2 regions of the Yersinia fenwicki genome follow, and region 1 is predicted to be linked to the other one. Evidence: riboswitches for the same ligand, from Rfam matches in the RefSeq annotation. Region 1 holds a riboswitch; the other holds the start of a gene.

Region 1 (9,811 bases):
GATAACTTGTCTGTAGAAGATGTTGTCAACCGTGACGGCGTAGTCGAACAGCAAGTGTCATTCAACAGCATCTTTATGATGGCCGACTCCGGTGCGCGTGGTTCTGCTGCACAGATTCGTCAGCTGGCAGGGATGCGTGGTCTGATGGCTAAGCCAGATGGCTCGATCATTGAAACGCCAATCACCGCGAACTTCCGTGAAGGTTTGAACGTACTTCAGTACTTCATCTCAACCCACGGTGCGCGTAAAGGTTTGGCGGATACCGCATTGAAAACTGCGAACTCCGGTTACCTGACCCGTCGTTTAGTTGACGTGGCACAGGATCTGGTCGTAACCGAAGACGATTGTGGTACCCATAACGGTATCGTAATGACCCCGGTTATCGAAGGTGGTGATGTTAAAGAGCCACTGCGCGATCGCGTTCTGGGTCGTGTGACTGCTGAAGAAGTTATCAAACCGGGTACGGCTGATATTCTGGTTCCGCGTAACACCCTGTTGGACGAAAAATGGTGTGATCTGTTAGAAGAAAACTCCGTCGACAGCGTTAAAGTTCGTTCCGTAGTAAGCTGCGAAACTGACTTTGGTGTGTGTGCAAACTGCTATGGTCGCGACCTGGCACGTGGTCACATCATCAACAAAGGTGAAGCGGTTGGTGTTATTGCAGCACAGTCCATCGGTGAGCCGGGTACCCAGCTTACGATGCGTACGTTCCACATCGGTGGTGCGGCATCTCGTGCGGCAGCAGAATCCAGCATTCAGGTTAAGAACAAAGGCAGCTTGAAACTGAGCAACGTCAAGTTCGTTACCAATGCAGCGGGCAAGCTGGTTATTACTTCTCGTAATACCGAGCTGAAACTGATCGACGAATTCGGCCGTACTAAAGAAAGCTACAAAGTGCCTTACGGTGCTGTAATGGCTAAAGGCGATGGTGCAGAAGTCCAGGGCGGCGAAACCGTTGCTAACTGGGATCCGCACATCATGCCAGTTGTGACCGAAGTGAGCGGTTTCATCCGCTTCGCGGACATGGTTGACGGCCAGACCATTACACGCCAGACCGACGAACTGACTGGTTTGTCTTCTCTGGTGGTATTGGATAGCGCAGAGCGTACCGGTAGCGGTAAAGATCTGCGTCCGGCACTGAAAATCGTTGATGCCAAAGGCAACGACGTATTGATCCCAGGTACTGATATGCCTGCTCAATACTTCCTGCCAGGTAAAGCGATTGTACAGCTGGAAGACGGTATTCAGATCGGTGCGGGTGATACCCTGGCGCGTATTCCTCAGGAATCAAGCGGTACCAAGGATATTACCGGCGGTCTGCCGCGTGTTGCTGACTTGTTCGAAGCACGTCGTCCGAAAGAGCCTGCAATCCTGGCTGAAATCAGCGGGATCATCTCGTTTGGTAAAGAGACCAAAGGCAAGCGCCGTCTGGTTATCTCACCGTTGGATGGTAGTGATGCATACGAAGAGATGATTCCGAAATGGCGTCAGCTCAACGTGTTCGAAGGTGAAATCGTAGAACGCGGTGACGTGGTTTCCGATGGCCCAGAATCTCCACACGACATTCTGCGTCTGCGTGGCGTTCACGCGGTAACTCGTTACATCACCAACGAAGTGCAGGAAGTTTACCGTCTGCAAGGCGTTAAGATTAACGATAAGCACATTGAAGTTATCGTTCGTCAGATGCTGCGTAAAGGCACCATCGTTGATGCAGGTAGCACCGACTTCCTGGAAGGCGAGCAGGCAGAAATGTCTCGCGTTAAAATCGCTAACCGCAAGCTGGCAGCTGAAGGCAAAATCGAGGCTACGTTCACACGTGACCTGCTGGGTATCACCAAGGCATCCTTGGCGACCGAGTCCTTCATCTCTGCGGCTTCGTTCCAGGAAACCACGCGCGTTCTTACTGAAGCGGCAGTTGCCGGTAAACGTGATGAACTGCGTGGCCTGAAAGAGAACGTTATCGTGGGCCGTCTGATCCCAGCCGGTACCGGTTACGCTTATCATCAGGATCGTATGCGCCGTAAAGCACAGGGTGAAGCACCAGTAGTTCCGCAAGTGAGCGCGGACGAAGCGACTGCTAACCTGGCTGAATTGCTCAACGCTGGTTTTGGTAACAGCAAAGACTAATCTCTTTGTTTGTCACCAACGTAAAAACCGCTCCTTTCGGGGCGGTTTTTTTTTTGCTTATTTTTCAGAAAAAAGTACGAAGTTTATTGGGATATGCGCCCAAAATGACGATCCCAATCCTTCCATACAGGTTGTAGCCCTGCCAGCGTTAGTGCGTGAGCCACCTGCTCAGGCGTTCGATTGTCATGGGGGGCAAATTGCTCAAGCTCTGGATGGTCATCGGCATATCCACCCGGCTGAGTTTTCGACCCCGCACTGACATTATTTATCGCCAGCGGAATCACGTTATCGCGGAAGAATGGTGATTCTCGAGTCGAGAGTGACAGTTCCACATCCGGTGCGAAAAGACGGAAAGCACAAATCAGTTGCAGCAATTGTGATTCACTCATTAGAGATGCGGGCTCAATTCCCCCGGCACATGGACGTAAACGTGGGAATGAAATTGAGTAACGACTCTGCCAATAAGTTTGTTGCAGGTAAAACAGATGCTCCGCCAGCATGTAGCAGTCGGTACGCCAACTGCCAGACAAGCCAATCAATGCACCTAATCCGATCTTATCGATCCCCGCGCGTCCCAGGCGATCAGGAGTCGCCAGCCTCCAATGAAAATCCTGTTTATGGCCGCGTACATGATGTTGCTGATAAGTCCCCGGATGATAGGTTTCTTGATAAACCATCACACCATCCAATCCCAGCGTTTTGAGCTCTGCATACTCTTCTTCTGCCAATGGTTGAACTTCCATCATCAGCGAGCTGAATTGACTGCGGATAGTTGGGAAATGACGGCGGAAATAGTCCATTCCCACTTTTGCCTGATGCTCACCAGTGACCAGCAGCAAGTGTTCGAAGCCCAGTGCTTTGATGGCTTCACACTCACGGATGATTTCAGTTTCATCCAATGTTTTGCGCTTGATGCGATTGCTCATCGAAAAACCGCAGTAAGTACAATCATTGGCGCACAGATTGGAAAGATAAAGCGGCACATAAAAACTGACGGTATTACCAAAACGCTGGCGTGTCAGCTGTTGGGCTTTCTGCGCCATCGGCTCCAAATAAGCCAGAGCCGCAGGTGAAATCAATGCCATGAGATCTTCACGACTGGGTTTTACCGCGTGAATAGCTCGCTCAACATCTGCGGCGGTTTTACTGTTAATGCGCAGAGAAATATCATCCCAATTCAATTGCTGCCAGCGCTGGCTGAATCCCTCAGACATGATTTTCTTCCTCAAGCTGGCTGAGGAAACCGGTCAGTGGGCTGGTGGCTATTGCCTTATCAAATTGTCGGTTACCAAGCCCTGCCTGACGCGCCAATTCGCCAGATTCTACCGCTAAGCGAAATGCATGAGCCATTTGTACCGGTGAGCGAGCAACAGCAATCGCGGTATTCACCAGAACAGCATCAGCGCCTAGTTCTATAGCTTCAAGTGCATGGCTTGGCGCACCAATACCGGCATCAACCACCACTGGCACTTTGGCCTGCTCGATAATAATTTGCAGAAAGTCACGAGTACGCAATCCCAAATTTGATCCAATAGGTGCCCCCAATGGCATGACGGTAGCACAGCCGACTTCTTCCAGCCGTTTACACAATACCGGGTCTGCGCCGCAGTAAGGCAGAACCACAAATCCCTCTTTCACCAATATTTCGGCGGCCTTGAGGGTTTCTATTGGATCGGGCAGCAAATACTTCACATCTGGATGAATTTCCAGTTTTACCCAATGGGTTCCTAGTGCTTCACGTGCCAGGCGCGCGGCGAAAATAGCTTCTTGCGCAGTTTTCGCTCCAGATGTATTAGGCAGTAAGCGCACGCCTAGTTGGCGCAACGGTGCAAGAATGGCATCGTTACCGGCCTGGAGATCTACCCGCTTCATTGCCATGGTAATCAGTTGTGAACCGGAGGCGCGTAGTGCTTCCAGCATCAATTCAGCCGTGGCAAATTTGCCCGTACCGGTAAATAAACGTGAGGTAAAAGTGGTATCGGCGATCTTCAGCATGTCAGCCTCCGGCAATGGCATGGAATAGCAAAATGTTGTCACCCTCGTGCAACTGATACCCTTCCCAGTCAGTACGCGGGATGATGACCTGATTGACCGCCAGCGCGGTTCCCAACTGGTGGTGGTTCAGTTGTTGGAGCAACTTTTCGACGGTTATTGTGTATTCCACCTCAAGCGGCTGATCATTAAGCACAATATTTATATGGTCGCTCTTCACTGTGAGCCTCCACAGACAGGGCAATGCTTCGCCCGTGTCAGTTGCAAGGTGCTCCAGCTTTGCTGCTTGCCATCGAATAAGCGTAACTTCCCGCTCAATGCTGACGGAAGACCAGCCAACATTTTGATGGCTTCCAGTGCTTGTAAGGTGCCGATAACGCCGACCACCGGCCCCAAGACGCCCGATGTACGGCAGTTGCGCTGCGGCAGTTCTTTATCGGGATAAAGACAGGCGTAGCAACCGTGGGAAAAAGGTGGCTCAATCACCAGCAACTGCCCGCTAAACCCCACCGCACTGCCACTGATTAAGGTCTTTTGTGCAGTGATACAGGCGGCGTTCACCTGATGGCGGGTTTCCATGTTGTCACTGCAATCGAGCACCAAATCAGCACTGGTCACTGCATCAGCCAATGTCGCACCTGCCAGGCGAGTATCGAAGGTGATAATCTCAACCAGCGGGTTAAGATTTTGCAAATGACGCTGGGCTAATCGCACTTTAGTTTGGTTGCTGGCAGAGGTTTGGTTGATATCGGTGGTACGGTACAGGATTTGGCGCTGTAAATTGGTTAAATCCAATTGGTCATCGTCAGCCAGTAATAATTTGCCGATACCCGCGGCCGCCAAATAGAGCGCGGCGGGGGAGCCAAGGCCACCCAGACCGATGATCAACACGCGGGCACTTTTCAGCTTCAGCTGGCCCTCCGGGCCAATATCTTCCAGCAGCAATTGGCGGCTGTAGCGCAAGAATTCGCTGTCACTCAGCTCATGCTTGTTTATCATCGTTCAGCCCCTTACCCTCAATCAGACGTAGCAATTGTGCCGTGGCTTGCTGCCAATCCTCGGCTTGGGTAATGGCGCTCACGACAGCCACACTGCCCACGCCGGTTGCCAATACGGCGGGGACTCGCTCAATACTGATGCCACCGATAGCGACGGTGGGGTAGTCCGGCGTGTTTTCCACCATCTGCTTGAGCACCGCCAGCCCCTGAGGGGATGACGGCATTTGCTTAGTTTGGGTCGGGAAGATATGACCCATTGCAATGTAAGAAGGCCGCACAGCTTTAGCTATCGCCAGTTCGTGCTCATCGTGGGTAGATACTCCGAGCCGCAATCCTGCTTGTTGTATGGCGGCCAAATCAGTGGTCTCCAAATCTTCCTGCCCCAGATGCACACCGTAAGCGCCATGCTTAATCGCCAGCCGCCAGTAATCATTAATAAATAAGCGTGCTTGATAGCGTTTGCCCAATGCAATTGCTGCGGCAATATCCTGCTCTACCTGAGAATCATCTAAGTCCTTGATACGTAATTGGATAGTGGTTACCCCCGCCGCCAGCAGGCGTTCTATCCATAGCACAGAATCGACGACCGGATACAAGCCAAGGCGCTGTTCAGTCGTCGGAAAACCCTTCTCGGCGGAGAAGAGTGGTGTATCAGATGGTTTCATTATCAGTCTCCGCTTTCAGATTCGCTGGGTTGTGATGTGATTTGCTGAGATACAATTCACTGCCACGAGAGCGGAACTCGGCTGACATCTGATCCATACCCGATTGCAGTACTTCAATGGGTTGAGCAGCTGCCTGTTCTTGCCTGGTGGCATAATCTCTCACTTCTTGTGAAATCTTCATCGAACAGAACTTCGGCCCACACATAGAGCAAAAGTGAGCGACCTTGCCAGATTCTTGCGGCAGGGTTTCGTCGTGATAGGCTCGTGCTGTTTCAGGATCGAGGGCTAAATTGAACTGATCTTCCCAGCGGAATTCAAAGCGCGCTTTCGACATGGCGTTGTCGCGGATCTGCGCACCGGGATGGCCTTTGGCCAGATCAGCGGCATGAGCTGCGATTTTATAGGTGATAAGACCCTGTTTTACATCTTCTTTATTGGGAAGCCCAAGATGCTCTTTGGGGGTGACGTAACACAGCATGGCACAACCGAACCAGCCAATCATGGCCGCACCGATACCGGAGGTGAAATGGTCATAACCGGGGGCAATATCCGTGGTCAATGGGCCTAAGGTATAAAATGGCGCTTCGTGGCAATGCTCCAACTCTTCGGTCATATTGCGGCGAATCATCTGCATTGGCACATGCCCGGGGCCTTCTATCATCACCTGCACATCATATTCCCAGGCAATTCTGGTCAATTCACCCAAGGTATGCAGTTCGGCAAACTGAGCTTCATCATTCGCATCCTGAATAGAACCAGGGCGCAGGCCATCACCCAGTGATAATGAAACATCATAGGCGGCACAAATTTGGCAAATTTCGCGGAAATGCTGGTACAGGAAGTTTTCCTGATGATGAGAAAGGCACCATTTCGCCATAATCGACCCGCCGCGAGAGACAATACCGGTCAGCCGTTTGGCGGTCATCGGCACATAGCGCAGCAGTACGCCAGCATGAATGGTGAAGTAATCGACACCTTGTTCAGCCTGCTCTAGCAAGGTGTCGCGGAACATTTCCCACGTCAGGTTTTCCGCTACCCCATTCACTTTTTCCAGCGCTTGATAGATAGGGACAGTGCCAATAGGGACCGGGCTATTACGCAGTATCCATTCACGGGTTTCATGAATATAGCGGCCAGTGGACAAGTCCATCACGGTGTCAGCACCCCAGCGAGTAGACCACACCAGTTTTTCCACTTCTTCCTCAATGGAGGAGGTCACGGCAGAGTTACCGATGTTGGCGTTTACTTTTACTAAAAAGTTACGACCAATAATCATCGGTTCAGATTCGGGGTGGTTAATATTCGCAGGAATGATGGCCCGCCCCGCAGCGACTTCCTGTCGGACAAATTCTGCGGTGATATTGTCGGGCAGATGTGCACCAAATGCTTGCCCCGGATGTTGCTGGCGCAAGACTTCGCCGCGAATACGTTCACGCCCCATATTTTCTCGCAGTGCAATGAACTCCATTTCTGGGGTGATGATCCCTTGGCGGGCGTAATGTAATTGAGTAACACATTTGCCTTCGACGGCTTTCTTCGGGCGGGGAAGATGCTCAAAACGCAAATGATCCAAACCTTCATCAGCCAAACGTTGTTGAGTAAAACCAGAGCTAACGGAGGTCAGTGCCACGGTATCCTGACGATCGGTTATCCAGCTGTCGCGTAATTTGGGCAAACCGGCATGGACATCCAGTTTAGCGCTGGGATCGCCATAAGGGCCGGAGGTGTCATACACCGGAATGGCTTCGTTATCCTCATAGCGAGGATCGTCTTTTCCACCACCGATCAATGTTGGGCTGAGTTGGATCTCGCGCATTGGCACTTGAATATCGGGCCGTGAGCCTTGCAGATAAATACGTTGTGAGTTGGGGAAAGTGACACCTTGCAAGGTATCAATAAACGACTGAGCTTGTTCACGTTGCTGTTTTCGTGGAATAGAGTGGCGTGGGCGTGATGAATCGTTAGCGGTTGTATTATTAAAAATTGTATTATTAGACATAGCAATTCCTACCAATGTGGTTATAGAGCCAATGTGGTTTATAGGGAAAATTGCTTGTCTGGAGCTTGGCGGGAGTAACGATGTTGGCCAGTGACCGGCAGCCACCTGTAAGGGGAATACCGGGCCTGTAGCGATAAATTACTCTTGTTCCCTTCGCGGGTATTAACCCGATCAGGTTCCGCGGATCCCGAATTAACGGTCTCAGCCTGCATTTGCTTTCTGAAGAAAACAGATGCTAGGCACTCCGACAAGAAACCTCAGTATATACCCTTCTTACTTGAAATTGCAGCGGTGTTAGCTATGTTCATTCACCCGAATCACTTACCTGTGTAAGCTCATCGGAATTCATTCACTTGCTGCCTACCTGCAATCTCAATCACTTTGGGTATTGAGGTTGAATGAAAACTACAAACCTGCGCTGATCAGTGGACTATTTTACTTGCCCTGCTTGATCCACTGACTGAGCGGCTTGCCATGACTCTGCAGCCCATTGAATAAGTTGATCTTCCAGCCGAAAACGAGCATCAAGCGCTTCCCCGATATCGGATAAAGCTTGTTGAAACTCGGTGCAGCTATCGTCGTCTATCTCAATGTTTGTATAACGATCATGGAATGCCATGATAGTTTGAGTGTTATTTTTTAAAGCGGGATAAACTTTGGTCGTCAGAGCCATTTTCGGGCTAGACGCACCTTCTACTTGTTTGATAATTCTATCGTAGATATGGAAGTGTCCGGAGGAGAGGTAATCCACCAGATTATGGCAAAAGTTCTCCAGCGCTTTTTCATTAAGCGGGGTATGCTTTCCTTTTTGTGGCTTAATACCGATCACTGTGCAATACGAGACTAAAAGTTCTTTACGTGCATGAAGCCATTGATCAATTAATTCATTACTGCCGCCAACGCGTTGAGTCAGGCTTTCTAGTCGGTTAAGCATGAGATCGACTCCGTGAAGTAATAATGGGTTACAAAAATGTAACAAGCCGGATTCTAGATTGCCAGTGAAGTCGAGGTTGTGCAACAACGATATGGAACTACAACTTACAGGTAAAGAAAGTGGCTGGTGGATTGTCAGCCATGAAAACAAATTATGGTTACCAAAAGGGGAGTTACCACAAGGTAACGCGGCCAATTGGTCATTACAGGGCGCGACCGCAAGGCAGATTGGTGAATGGCAAGGGCAGGCGGTTTGGCTTATTCGCCAGATGATGTCTACGGATATGGGGTCAGTGCGGCAATTACTGGATGTCGATCGCGGTTTGTTCCAATTGGCGGGTCGTGGCGTGCAATTAGCCGAGTTTTACCGCTCTCACCGCTATTGTGGCTATTGTGGTCATCAAATGCATGCCAGCCGCACCGAGTGGGCTTGTCTGTGCAATCACTGCCGTGAACGCTATTACCCACAAATTGCCCCGTGCGTGATTGTTGCCATTCGCCGCGGTGATGAGATTTTATTGGCACAACATGTTCGCCATCGTGGTGGTATTAACACGGTGTTAGCCGGGTTTGTCGAAGTGGGGGAGACGTTGGAACAGGCGGTATCCCGCGAAGTGCTGGAAGAAAGTAATATCCACATTAAAAACCTACGTTACGTGACATCGCAGCCGTGGCCATTTCCGCACTCACTGATGATGGCATTTATGGCGGAGTATGACAGCGGTGAGCTGCGACACGATCCTAAAGAGCTGCTGAATGCCGGTTGGTATCGCTATGATCAATTACCCTTGTTGCCACCACCAGGCACCGTGGCACGTCGCTTGATTGAAGATACCGTCGTATTATGCCGCGAGGAGCAGTTCGACGACAGAGAATAGCGAAAAGCCGCTTTTAGCTGCTACAGGAAAGTATTATCTGGCATGCTACAATGCGTGCGGATAATTAAGGGAGCCTTATCATGAATGAGTTGAAAAACGATCGCTATCTGCGTGCTTTGCTACGCCAGCCGGTAGATGTCACTCCGGTGTGGATGATGCGCCAGGCCGGCCGCTATTTGCCAGAATATAAAGCCACCCGCGCTATTGCCGGGGATTTTA
Region 2 (9,811 bases), 460 kb from region 1:
TCCGGGATTAAGGGCACCCTTACAATGATATTGGTGTCTGCCGCCGCTAATTGACGAAAGTTATTCATCACACGCCTGGCTGAACCGCCCGTCCACTGCTGAAAGCGTTTTTCATCAGTGTGTTTCAAATCCGCTAGCATCAAATCAAGCCAAGGCAAAGAGGGGGCGATATAGTGCCATGGTGTATGCAGGCAAGACTCAACTGCGGTATGGATTCCATGCTGGTGGCAGCGCTGCAATAATTCAGCCGCCACAGCCGGTTGCATAAAAGGCTCACCGCCGGATAACGTCACTCCGCCGCTACTGCGCCGATAAAATGGTAAATCGCGTAACAATGTCTCCAGGGTGGCATCGATATCAATCGGACTGCCGCACACCGTCAGGGCACCACTCGGACAGCAAACCTTCAGCGCCTGAATATCGTTTTCTGCTAATTGCTGACGATGAATAACAATTTTATTATCAATGTGTTGGATTGCTTGCGGACAAGTCTGCTGATACAAATCACAGCCTGATAAACACAAGCGCGAGTCAAATAATACCTCTGGCTGACGTGAGCGACTTTCTGGGTTTTGGCACCAGCGGCAGCTCAGTGAGCAACCTTTGAGAAATACCACGCTACGAATACCGGGGCCGTCATGAGTGGAATAACGTTGTAAATTAAAAATCATCTTATCCCTCCCATTGTGGCTGTGATTGCACCGACATTGCCGCGTTAAGCTACTTTCATTGGCAACCAGTATCTGCGTAATATAGGGAAAGAAAAATTGATGAAATTTGTCGAGGAGTTCCTCTTTTATGTCTACCTCACGCCTGCAACAACAGTTCATTCGCCTCTGGCAGCGTTTTAGCGGTTTACCAACAGAAACCACCTTGCAGGAGCTGGCTGAAGTGCTGTGCTGTTCGCGTCGCCACGTACGTTCTTTGCTGGGCAGCATGCAACAAGAAGGGTGGCTTAGCTGGCAGGCGGAGGCGGGCCGAGGTAAGCGCTCACAATTGATCTTCCTCTATTCCGGCTTAGCCTTACAACAACAGCGAGCCGAAGAGTTACTGGAACAAGAGAGTATCGATCAGTTAGTACAGTTGGTCGGGGATAAAAAAGCGGTACGCCAAATGCTGCTATCCCAGTTAGGGCGCAGCTTTCGGCAAGGTAAACATATTCTGCGAGTGCTCTATTACCGCCCATTACAGAACCTACTGCCCGGCACAGCGCTACGCCGATCAGAAACCCATATGGTACGGCAGATTTTTAATGGCCTGACGCGGATAAATGAGGAAAATGGGGAACTAGAACCAGACTTATCACATCACTGGCAAGCCATAAGCCCATTGCATTGGCGCTTTTATTTGCGCCCAGCGATACATTTTCACCACGGCCGTGAGCTGGAAATGAGTGATGTGATCACCAGTCTGACCCGATTAATCCCGCAGCCACTGTTTTCACATATCACGGCAGTGCGTTCACCCACGCCGTATGTCATTGATGTGCATCTTAGCGCCCCAGATAACTGGCTGCCGTGGTTGTTGGGCAGTGTGCACGCCATGATCTTGCCCCAAGAATGGGAAAATCAACCCGACTTCCGTCGGCATCCTATCGGGACTGGCCCTTATTCTGTGATTCGGAATCACCAGAGCCAATTGAAAATTCAGGCTTTTGATAACTATTTCGGTTTCCGCGCACTAATTGATGAGGTCAATATATGGGTTCTACCGGAGCTGTCTGAAGAATTGGTTTATTCCGGCGTACAATTGCAGGCTGACGATACCAGCAAAAATGAACTGGAAAGTCGGCTGGAAGAAGGCTGCTATTTTTTACTGTTTGACCAGCGCTCTCCCCTGACCCGCAATCCTGATATTCGCCGCTGGCTTTGTGAACTGATTACTCCTGTCGCTCTACTCAGCCACGCAGACCCCTTTTATCAGCGCTATTGGTCACCGGCCTACGGCATGTTGCCGCGCTGGCATCACAACCGACTCAGAGTATTAGAAACGAAACCAGAAGGTTTGACCGAACTGACTCTCACCTTTTACAGCCACCATTCAGAGTTTGATGCCATCAGTCAGACACTAACAAAATTGCTTTCAGATCAAGGTGTTAATTTAAAAATACACGTAGTGGGCTACACACAGTGGTATCAAGGGGATGCCCAGAGCGACATGTGGCTTGGCAGCGCTAACTTCTACTTGCCACTGGAGTTTTCTCTGTTTGCCACTTTATATGAGCTACCGCTACTGCAATATTGTCTGGATGAAGAGTTACACCAAGACGTTGAATTATGGCGTAATGATACTTTACAGATGGCGGATTGGAGCCAACGACTGGTCAGCCAAAATCAATTCCATCCCTTGTTTCATCACTGGCTAGAATTATACGGGCAACACAGTATGCGTGGTGTGCGTATGAATACACTCGGCTGGTTTGATTTCAAATCAGCCTGGTTTACACCACCTGAGGCTTAAAAATCTATTCACTTTCTCTGCGGAGAATAATACTCTGCGGGGATTTTGATAATAACAGCTTCAATCAATGCATTGGACGACACCATCTCCTTAGCGATATAATACCAATGGACGCAGAATAAGGAGATAGCGCGGTGACAGATAGCGAAATGGAGAAAGAACTGTTAGCTAACGGTTTTACGGAAAAAGAAGTCAATAGATTAAAGAAAGTTCTGACCCATGAGCATGTTAATGATGCTGGAGGTGAGACATTGGAATCACTCATCCTTGATTTAAAGAAAGGTTTTATTCCAAGCTGTATTATTATTGGGACTATTCCATTATTATATCCATTGATCGTTACCGAACCTGTTAGAATAGGGGTAATAGCTTTCTCAGTGGTTGCAATATTTTCATTATTTAGTGTTAATTTAATTAACCCAATGAAATTATCATATAAGTCATATATGTTTTTAAAAAAACGAAACAGAAGCAAAGGGGAATGACTCCCCCTTATTTATTATTTTATGTAAGTTACATCTTCATGATTGTTAATATCTGAAATAATACGTATTTTATTTCCAGCCCCAGCAAACTTTAGCATTAAAGCGCCCTGACTCATTTTTGTAAAGTTTCTATAGTAATCACTCGGAATATATTTATATAATCGCCATACATCAGGTTTTAAACTCAGGGCAACCACACCATACAGTGATGATGCCATATCTACAGCATGATAAGCCATCGAGCCTGCTTTTGGCTCAAATCCCATAAACTTAGCGGTTATTCTGTAACCTTTTTCCATAAACCCTACATAGTTATCTTGACCGAATAAATGATATACTTTTTCAGCGACTGTACTAGCACCACTAAGCGTTAAATGTGCGCCAGCCAATTTTCCTATAACAAATCCCGACTTTACTATAAGTCCTGCCCCGGAAATAGCTTGTAATCCCCCACCGACAACACCAATGGCATTTATGGTATAACCAATTTCATTATTATATTTTTCCATATTAATTGTCATATAGACTTTTGCTCTATCCAGCGAAAGCATGGTGCCTTGCCTTTCTATATTGGCGCACTCATCTTTGATATTACTGATCGCAGCACGACACTCTGAATCAGTTTTTGCATTACGGATAATGTTTAGGTTGCCATCTGACAGTTGTTTTACTTCACTTTCAAATCGAGCTTTAAGGAAGAAATCCTTAATATGGCGGGAGGAAACATTCTTTGCTGTTTTCATTAAGTCGTTGGCAGCAGAGTGGGCCAATGCAAGAAAGTAATTATTGTCCCTTTCTCTTCTATTCAAGTAAATATCCATAAAACATCATCCATAATTAAATTAATAAAAAGAGAGAATATCTTATCTTCCAACCGGTATCACTGGGCTGCCTACTCATAGAGGTCTATTTCAGCCTTTACGCAGAGTTACCTCTCTATTTTCAGAATACACCCCGAGCGTTAATCTTATTTATTAATATCCTATAGGTATTTAATATTGGATAATTATTGACGGCATTGACTGACTCACAAACATCTTATCGGCCAACAATACCCTTTCCCCTACTCAAATTAATCTCTACAATAGCGGCGTCTCAACGGGGTGCTAAATTGCAGAAAACGGCAAGTTAGCTGAGAGCAAACCCGTCGAACCTGATCCGGTTAACACCGGCGGAGGGATTTGAGAAAGATAACACCTGTACTCCATGGATACCGATGTTAGCTACCGCCTCAGATACCTTTGCCACCTTTATTCTTAAGGAGTGCAAAGTGTTTAAACGCCTTATTCCCTGCTTATTTTTACTGTCTGCGGCCGCTGTGGCTGCTGATAAGCCCACATTGACAGTGTATACCTATGACTCTTTTGCTGTCGATTGGGGCCCAGGACCTGCCATTAAAAAAGCCTTTGAAGCTGAGTGCGATTGCCAACTTAAATTTGTCGCGTTGGAAGATGGCGTTTCACTGCTAAACCGCTTGCGCATGGAAGGTAAAAACAGTCAGGCCGATGTCATTTTAGGTTTGGATAACAATTTAGTACAAGCGGCGGAAAAGACCGGATTATTCGTGCCAAGTCAGGTAGATACCAGCAAACTAACCTTGCCGGAAAAATGGCAGAATAAGACCTTCGTCCCGTACGACTATGGCTATTTTGCTTTTGTGTATGACAAAAAAAAATTGAAAAACCCACCGAAGAGCCTGCAAGAATTAGTCGACAGTAAAGAGCCGTGGAAGGTCATTTATCAAGACCCACGCACCAGCACACCTGGCCTCGGCTTAATGTTGTGGATGCAAAAAGTGTATGGCGATAAAGCCCCGCAAGCCTGGCAGCAACTGGCGAAGAAAACCGTTACCGTGACCAAAGGCTGGAGCGAAGCTTACGGCTTGTTCCTTAAAGGTGAAGGGGATTTAGTGCTGAGTTATACCACCTCTCCGGCTTATCATCTGATTGAAGAGAAGAAAAGCAACTATGCCGCCGCCGATTTTAGCGAAGGCCACTATTTGCAAGTGGAAGTCGCCGGTGTGGTGGCATCCAGCAAGCAGCCAGAACTGGCGCAGCGCTTTATGCAATTTATGGTCACACCTGCATTCCAGAATCATATTCCAACCGGCAACTGGATGTATCCAGTGATCAAAATGGATTTACCTGCTGGATTTGACACCCTGACCGTGCCACAAAAAGCATTACAATTTGATGCTAAAGACGTGGCTGATAATCGCGGCAAATGGATTCAGGCATGGCAATCCGCCGTCAGTCGCTGATCCCCGCGTGGTTATGGCCGGGGCTAATCGCCGCCTTACTGATAGTCGGTGTCGCTTTGCTGGCGTTCACTGCTATCTGGCGGCACGCCGCCCCTGGTACGGATTGGCACAGCATCTGGCATGACAGTTATCTGTGGCATGTGATCCGCTTCACTTTCTGGCAGGCGTTTCTCTCTGCATTACTGTCAGTTATTCCGGCAATTTTTTTAGCGCGCGCCTTATACCGCCGGCGCTTCCCCGGCCGCCAACTGCTGTTGCGCTTATGCGCCATGACACTGGTGCTGCCGGTATTGGTCGCCATCTTTGGTATTCTGACCGTTTATGGTCGCCAAGGTTGGTTGGCGGCGCTATTTGGCTGGTTAGGGGTGGATTACCGCTTCTCGCCTTACGGTCTACAGGGAACCTTGCTGGCACATATTTTCTTTAATATGCCACTGGCGACCCGTTTGTTATTACAGTCATTGGAAAGCATAGCCGTTGAACAGCGCCAGTTAGCCGCACAATTGGGCATGAATGGCTGGCAGCATTTTCGCTGGGTTGAGTGGCCCTATCTACGCCGCCAGATTCTCCCCACTGCCGCACTGATTTTTATGCTGTGTTTTGCCAGCTTCGCCACTGTGCTCTCGCTCGGTGGCGGACCACAAGCCACCACTATCGAACTGGCTATTTATCAAGCACTCAGTTATGACTACGATTTAGGGCGCGCTGCATTATTAGCACTGATTCAACTGGGGTGTTGCCTCGGATGGGTGGTACTGAGCCAGCGGCTAAGTTCAGTATTGGCAGTGGGCAATACTCATGGGCAAATCTGGCGCAGTCAGCAGGACAGTGCCTGGTCACGCATCAGCGATACCCTGTTAATCGGCGCAGCATTACTATTGATGGTGCCGCCATTATTGGCTGTCGTGATTGATGGCAGCAATAAAACGATATTGACCGTGCTGCAGCAACCGGCACTGTGGCACGCCTTCTTTACCTCACTGACCATCGCCATTGGCGCAGGATTATTGTGCGTCACTCTGACCATGATGCTGTTATGGAGCAGTCGTGAACTGAAGCTGCGCCACCATGCAGCTTACGGGCAAGCCATGGACGTCAGCGGCATGGTCATTCTGGCGATGCCGGGTATCGTGCTGGCGACCGGCTTTTTCTTATTACTCAATGATACGTTGGGCTTGCCGCAATCCCCTTATGCACTGGTGATTTTAACCAATGCGCTGATGGCGGTACCCTATGCTTTAAAAGTGCTGGATAACCCGATGCGAGATCTTGCCGAGCGCTATACGCCGTTGTGTTTATCACTGGATATTCGCGGCTGGCACCGTTTGCGCCATATTGAACTCAGTGCACTGAAACGCCCTCTGGCTCAGGCGCTGGCCTTCGCCACGGTGCTTTCTCTTGGGGATTTTGGTGTAGTGGCGCTGTTTGGTAACGAGCACTTCCGTACCTTGCCATTTTATCTTTATCAGCAGATAGGATCTTATCGCAGTAATGATGGCGCAGTGACTGCCCTGCTGCTGCTATTACTGTGTTTCCTGCTGTTTACACTTATTGAAAAACTGCCGAGCCGCCATGCTAAAGCTTGAGAAAATCACCTATCTGTATGACCACTTACCGATGCGCTTCGATTTGAGCATTCAACCGGGTGAACGGGTGGCTATCCTTGGCCCTAGTGGGGCGGGTAAAAGCACTCTGCTGAGTTTGATTGCGGGCTTTTTAGCACCGGCCAGCGGCAGGATGCTACTGAATAATCAAGATCACACCATCACCCCGCCCGCTCAAAGGCCGGTATCCATGTTGTTTCAGGAAAATAATCTGTTCGCGCATTTAACTGTCGAACAGAATATCGCATTGGGATTGCATCCGGGGCTAAAGCTCAATCATGAGCAAAAGTTGCTGCTCGGCCTAATAGCGCAACAAGTTGGATTGGAAGCGTGCCTCGACCGACTACCGGCACAGCTTTCTGGCGGTCAACGTCAGCGGGCGGCGCTGGCTCGTTGCTTAGTGCGTAGCCAACCTATCCTGTTGCTGGACGAGCCGTTTTCCGCATTAGACCCGGCACTGCGCAATGAAATGCTGCAATTGGTCAGTCAGGTGTGTACTGACCGCAATCTGACATTACTGATGGTGTCACACAATTTGGATGACGCCGCCCGTATTGCCGAGCGCACTTTATTGGTGGTCGATGGCCGCATTTACTACGACGGCCCCACTCAAGCACTGGTTAACGGCACCGCCCCCGAAGCCAGTGTGCTGGGCATTTTTAGCCAGCAATGACTTTCCACAACAGATGACGGTAAATCGGCATAATGGGCTGCATATGCAACCAGATAAAGCTGGCAATGGCCACGATAATTGAAAGCACCGTCACCCAACGCAACCGGGCCAAAGGCAACCATTTACTCAAGCGGTCCGGGCTGCGTTTGCCAAAACGCCACCAGCGCCATGACAACCAGCACGCCAACCAAATTAGCATCACAACGATAAATAGGAGCCACTTAAACATATAACTGTTGGCATTCGGCGGGATATCAATCGCCACGCCCGCGAGTATGCCGGGGAAGAAATAGATCGGTGGCCAGGTCAGGCAACCAATCACATTCGGTAAGGCAAATTTTACCGGCGGTAGATTCAGCATGCCCGCGACCATCGGGACGATAGGCCGTGTCGGGCCAATAAAACGCCCCAGTAGCACTGTAGCCATACTGTGGTTATGTAATGCATGCTCAGTTTTCGCCAATAGCGATTTATGTTTTTTCAGAAAAGACCAGCGGTGCAGCGGCTCTTTGAAGCGGCGACCAATAAAATATGATAGCCAATCGCCCATCAAGCACCCTACCGTCGCGGCAGCCCAGGCGGTATAAAAACCCACTTCCCCACTGCCAATCAATGCGCCGACACTGGTCATCATGACCGTGCCGGGCAGTAACATGCCCACCAGCGCCAGCGATTCTAAAAAAGTGACTAACATGACAACAAATAGCGTGAAAGCCAGAGATTGCGTCAGTAAATGTAATAAATAGGCTTCCATAGATTTGTCCGTTGGTTAACACCCAAGGCTCAGGGGCGAGGATTGTCCGGCGTGTCGCGAAATGAGTCAATCATGGAATTGTATGAATCAATGGTAAATCATCAGTGAAATAGACAATTACTGTATAAATACCCATGCTATTATAGTATAAGTTTTCAGCCGTCATTCATTACTTAAAGGTTAGCATTGTGGGGCAAATCCGTCAGGGCTTCCTGCTCACCCGCCACTGGCGCGACACGCAGGCAGGCACCGAAGTTGAATTCTGGTTAGCCACCGATGATGGCCCGCAGCAAGTCAGGCTGCCGCCTCAATCCTCGGTAGCATTTATCCCGGCCGAACAGCGGCAAAGGGCTGAAACCGTGCTGCGTGATGAGCGCCGCTGTCAACTGCGGCCTCTTGAACTGACCGATTTCCATCAACGCCCGGTTATGGGGCTATATTGCAACCAACATCGTCAATTAATTCGCTTGGAAAAACTGCTCAAAGAAAGTGGAGTGAATGTCTACGAAGGTGATATTCGCCCGCCAGAGCGCTTTCTCATGGAGCGTTTTATTACCGCGCCGGTCTGGTTTAGCGGTGAAGACAATGGCAATGGCCCACTGCTCAATACCCAAATGAAACCTGCCGATGACTATCGTCCGACACTAAAGCTGGTGTCGCTGGATATCGAAACTAGCGAACACGGCGAGCTTTATTGCATTGGTTTGGAAGGCTGCAGCCAGCGGCAGGTGTACATGTTGGGGCCACCCAATGGTAATTCGGCCGATGAAGCGGTGCTAGATTTCAATCTGGAATATGTCGCCAGCCGACCGCTATTATTGGAAAAACTCAACCAATGGCTGGAGCTGCACGATCCCGATGCCATTATCGGCTGGAATCTGGTGCAATTTGACTTGCGCGTATTACAAAAGCACGCTGACCGCTATCAAATCCCGCTGCGCTTTGGCCGTGGCGGCAACTTGCTGGAATGGCGGGAGCACGGTTTTAAGCAGGGGCACTTTTTTGCTTCTGCCGCAGGGCGGTTAATCATTGATGGCATTGAAGCACTGAAATCCGCTACCTGGAATTTCCCGTCTTTCAGCCTGGAGTCGGTGTCACAAACCTTATTGGGCGAAGGTAAAGCCAGTGATAGCCCCTATCAGCGGATGGACGAAATCAATCAGCGCTTTGCCAATGATAAACCGGCTCTGGCGCGCTATAACTTGAAAGATTGTGAGCTGGTGACGCGGATTTTTGCCAAAACCGAATTACTCAGCTTCTTACTTGAGCGGGCAACGGTCACCGGGTTGGCAGCGGATCGCAGTGGTGGCTCCGTCGCGGCCTTTACCCACCTTTATATGCCACGTATGCACCGTATCGGCTATGTTGCGCCCAATTTGGGCGAGTTGCCAGAAGAGCACAGCCCCGGCGGCTTTGTGATGGATTCTCAGCCAGGATTGTATGACTCGGTACTGGTGCTTGACTATAAAAGTCTGTATCCCTCAATTATCCGTACTTTCTTGATTGATCCGGTTGGATTAGTCGTAGGGATGTCCCAGCCTGATGAACAACATGCAGTGCCCGGTTTTCGTGGGG

The links. A riboswitch is a leader RNA that binds a small molecule or an ion and turns the genes downstream of it on or off. The one in region 1 is predicted to bind thiamine pyrophosphate.
Positions count from the first base shown of each region.
Region 2: another riboswitch for thiamine pyrophosphate. It lies ahead of thiB (thiamine ABC transporter substrate binding subunit); the one in region 1 lies ahead of thiC (phosphomethylpyrimidine synthase ThiC).

Region 1 is NZ_CP170755.1:4,308,380-4,318,190, reverse strand. Features, by position in the region: gene rpoC (DNA-directed RNA polymerase subunit beta') at 1-2,127, shown strand, start outside; gene thiH (2-iminoacetate synthase ThiH) at 2,211-3,341, opposite strand; gene ACF3VQ_RS19540 (thiazole synthase) at 3,334-4,122, opposite strand; gene thiS (sulfur carrier protein ThiS) at 4,124-4,339, opposite strand; gene ACF3VQ_RS19530 (HesA/MoeB/ThiF family protein) at 4,336-5,118, opposite strand; gene thiE (thiamine phosphate synthase) at 5,102-5,782, opposite strand; gene thiC (phosphomethylpyrimidine synthase ThiC) at 5,769-7,781, opposite strand; TPP riboswitch at 7,913-8,038, opposite strand; gene ACF3VQ_RS19515 (Rsd/AlgQ family anti-sigma factor) at 8,212-8,715, opposite strand; gene nudC (NAD(+) diphosphatase) at 8,807-9,592, shown strand; gene hemE (uroporphyrinogen decarboxylase) at 9,673-9,811, shown strand, end outside.
Region 2 is NZ_CP170755.1:3,843,733-3,853,543, forward strand. Features, by position in the region: gene ACF3VQ_RS17465 (glycyl-radical enzyme activating protein) at 1-671, opposite strand, end outside; gene sgrR (HTH-type transcriptional regulator SgrR) at 799-2,460, shown strand; gene ACF3VQ_RS17475 (hypothetical protein) at 2,610-2,945, shown strand; gene ACF3VQ_RS17480 (DUF4225 domain-containing protein) at 2,960-3,766, opposite strand; TPP riboswitch at 4,035-4,143, shown strand; gene thiB (thiamine ABC transporter substrate binding subunit) at 4,216-5,205, shown strand; gene thiP (thiamine/thiamine pyrophosphate ABC transporter permease ThiP) at 5,181-6,791, shown strand; gene thiQ (thiamine ABC transporter ATP-binding protein ThiQ) at 6,778-7,482, shown strand; gene ACF3VQ_RS17500 (DedA family protein) at 7,469-8,236, opposite strand; gene ACF3VQ_RS17505 (DNA polymerase II) at 8,425-9,811, shown strand, end outside.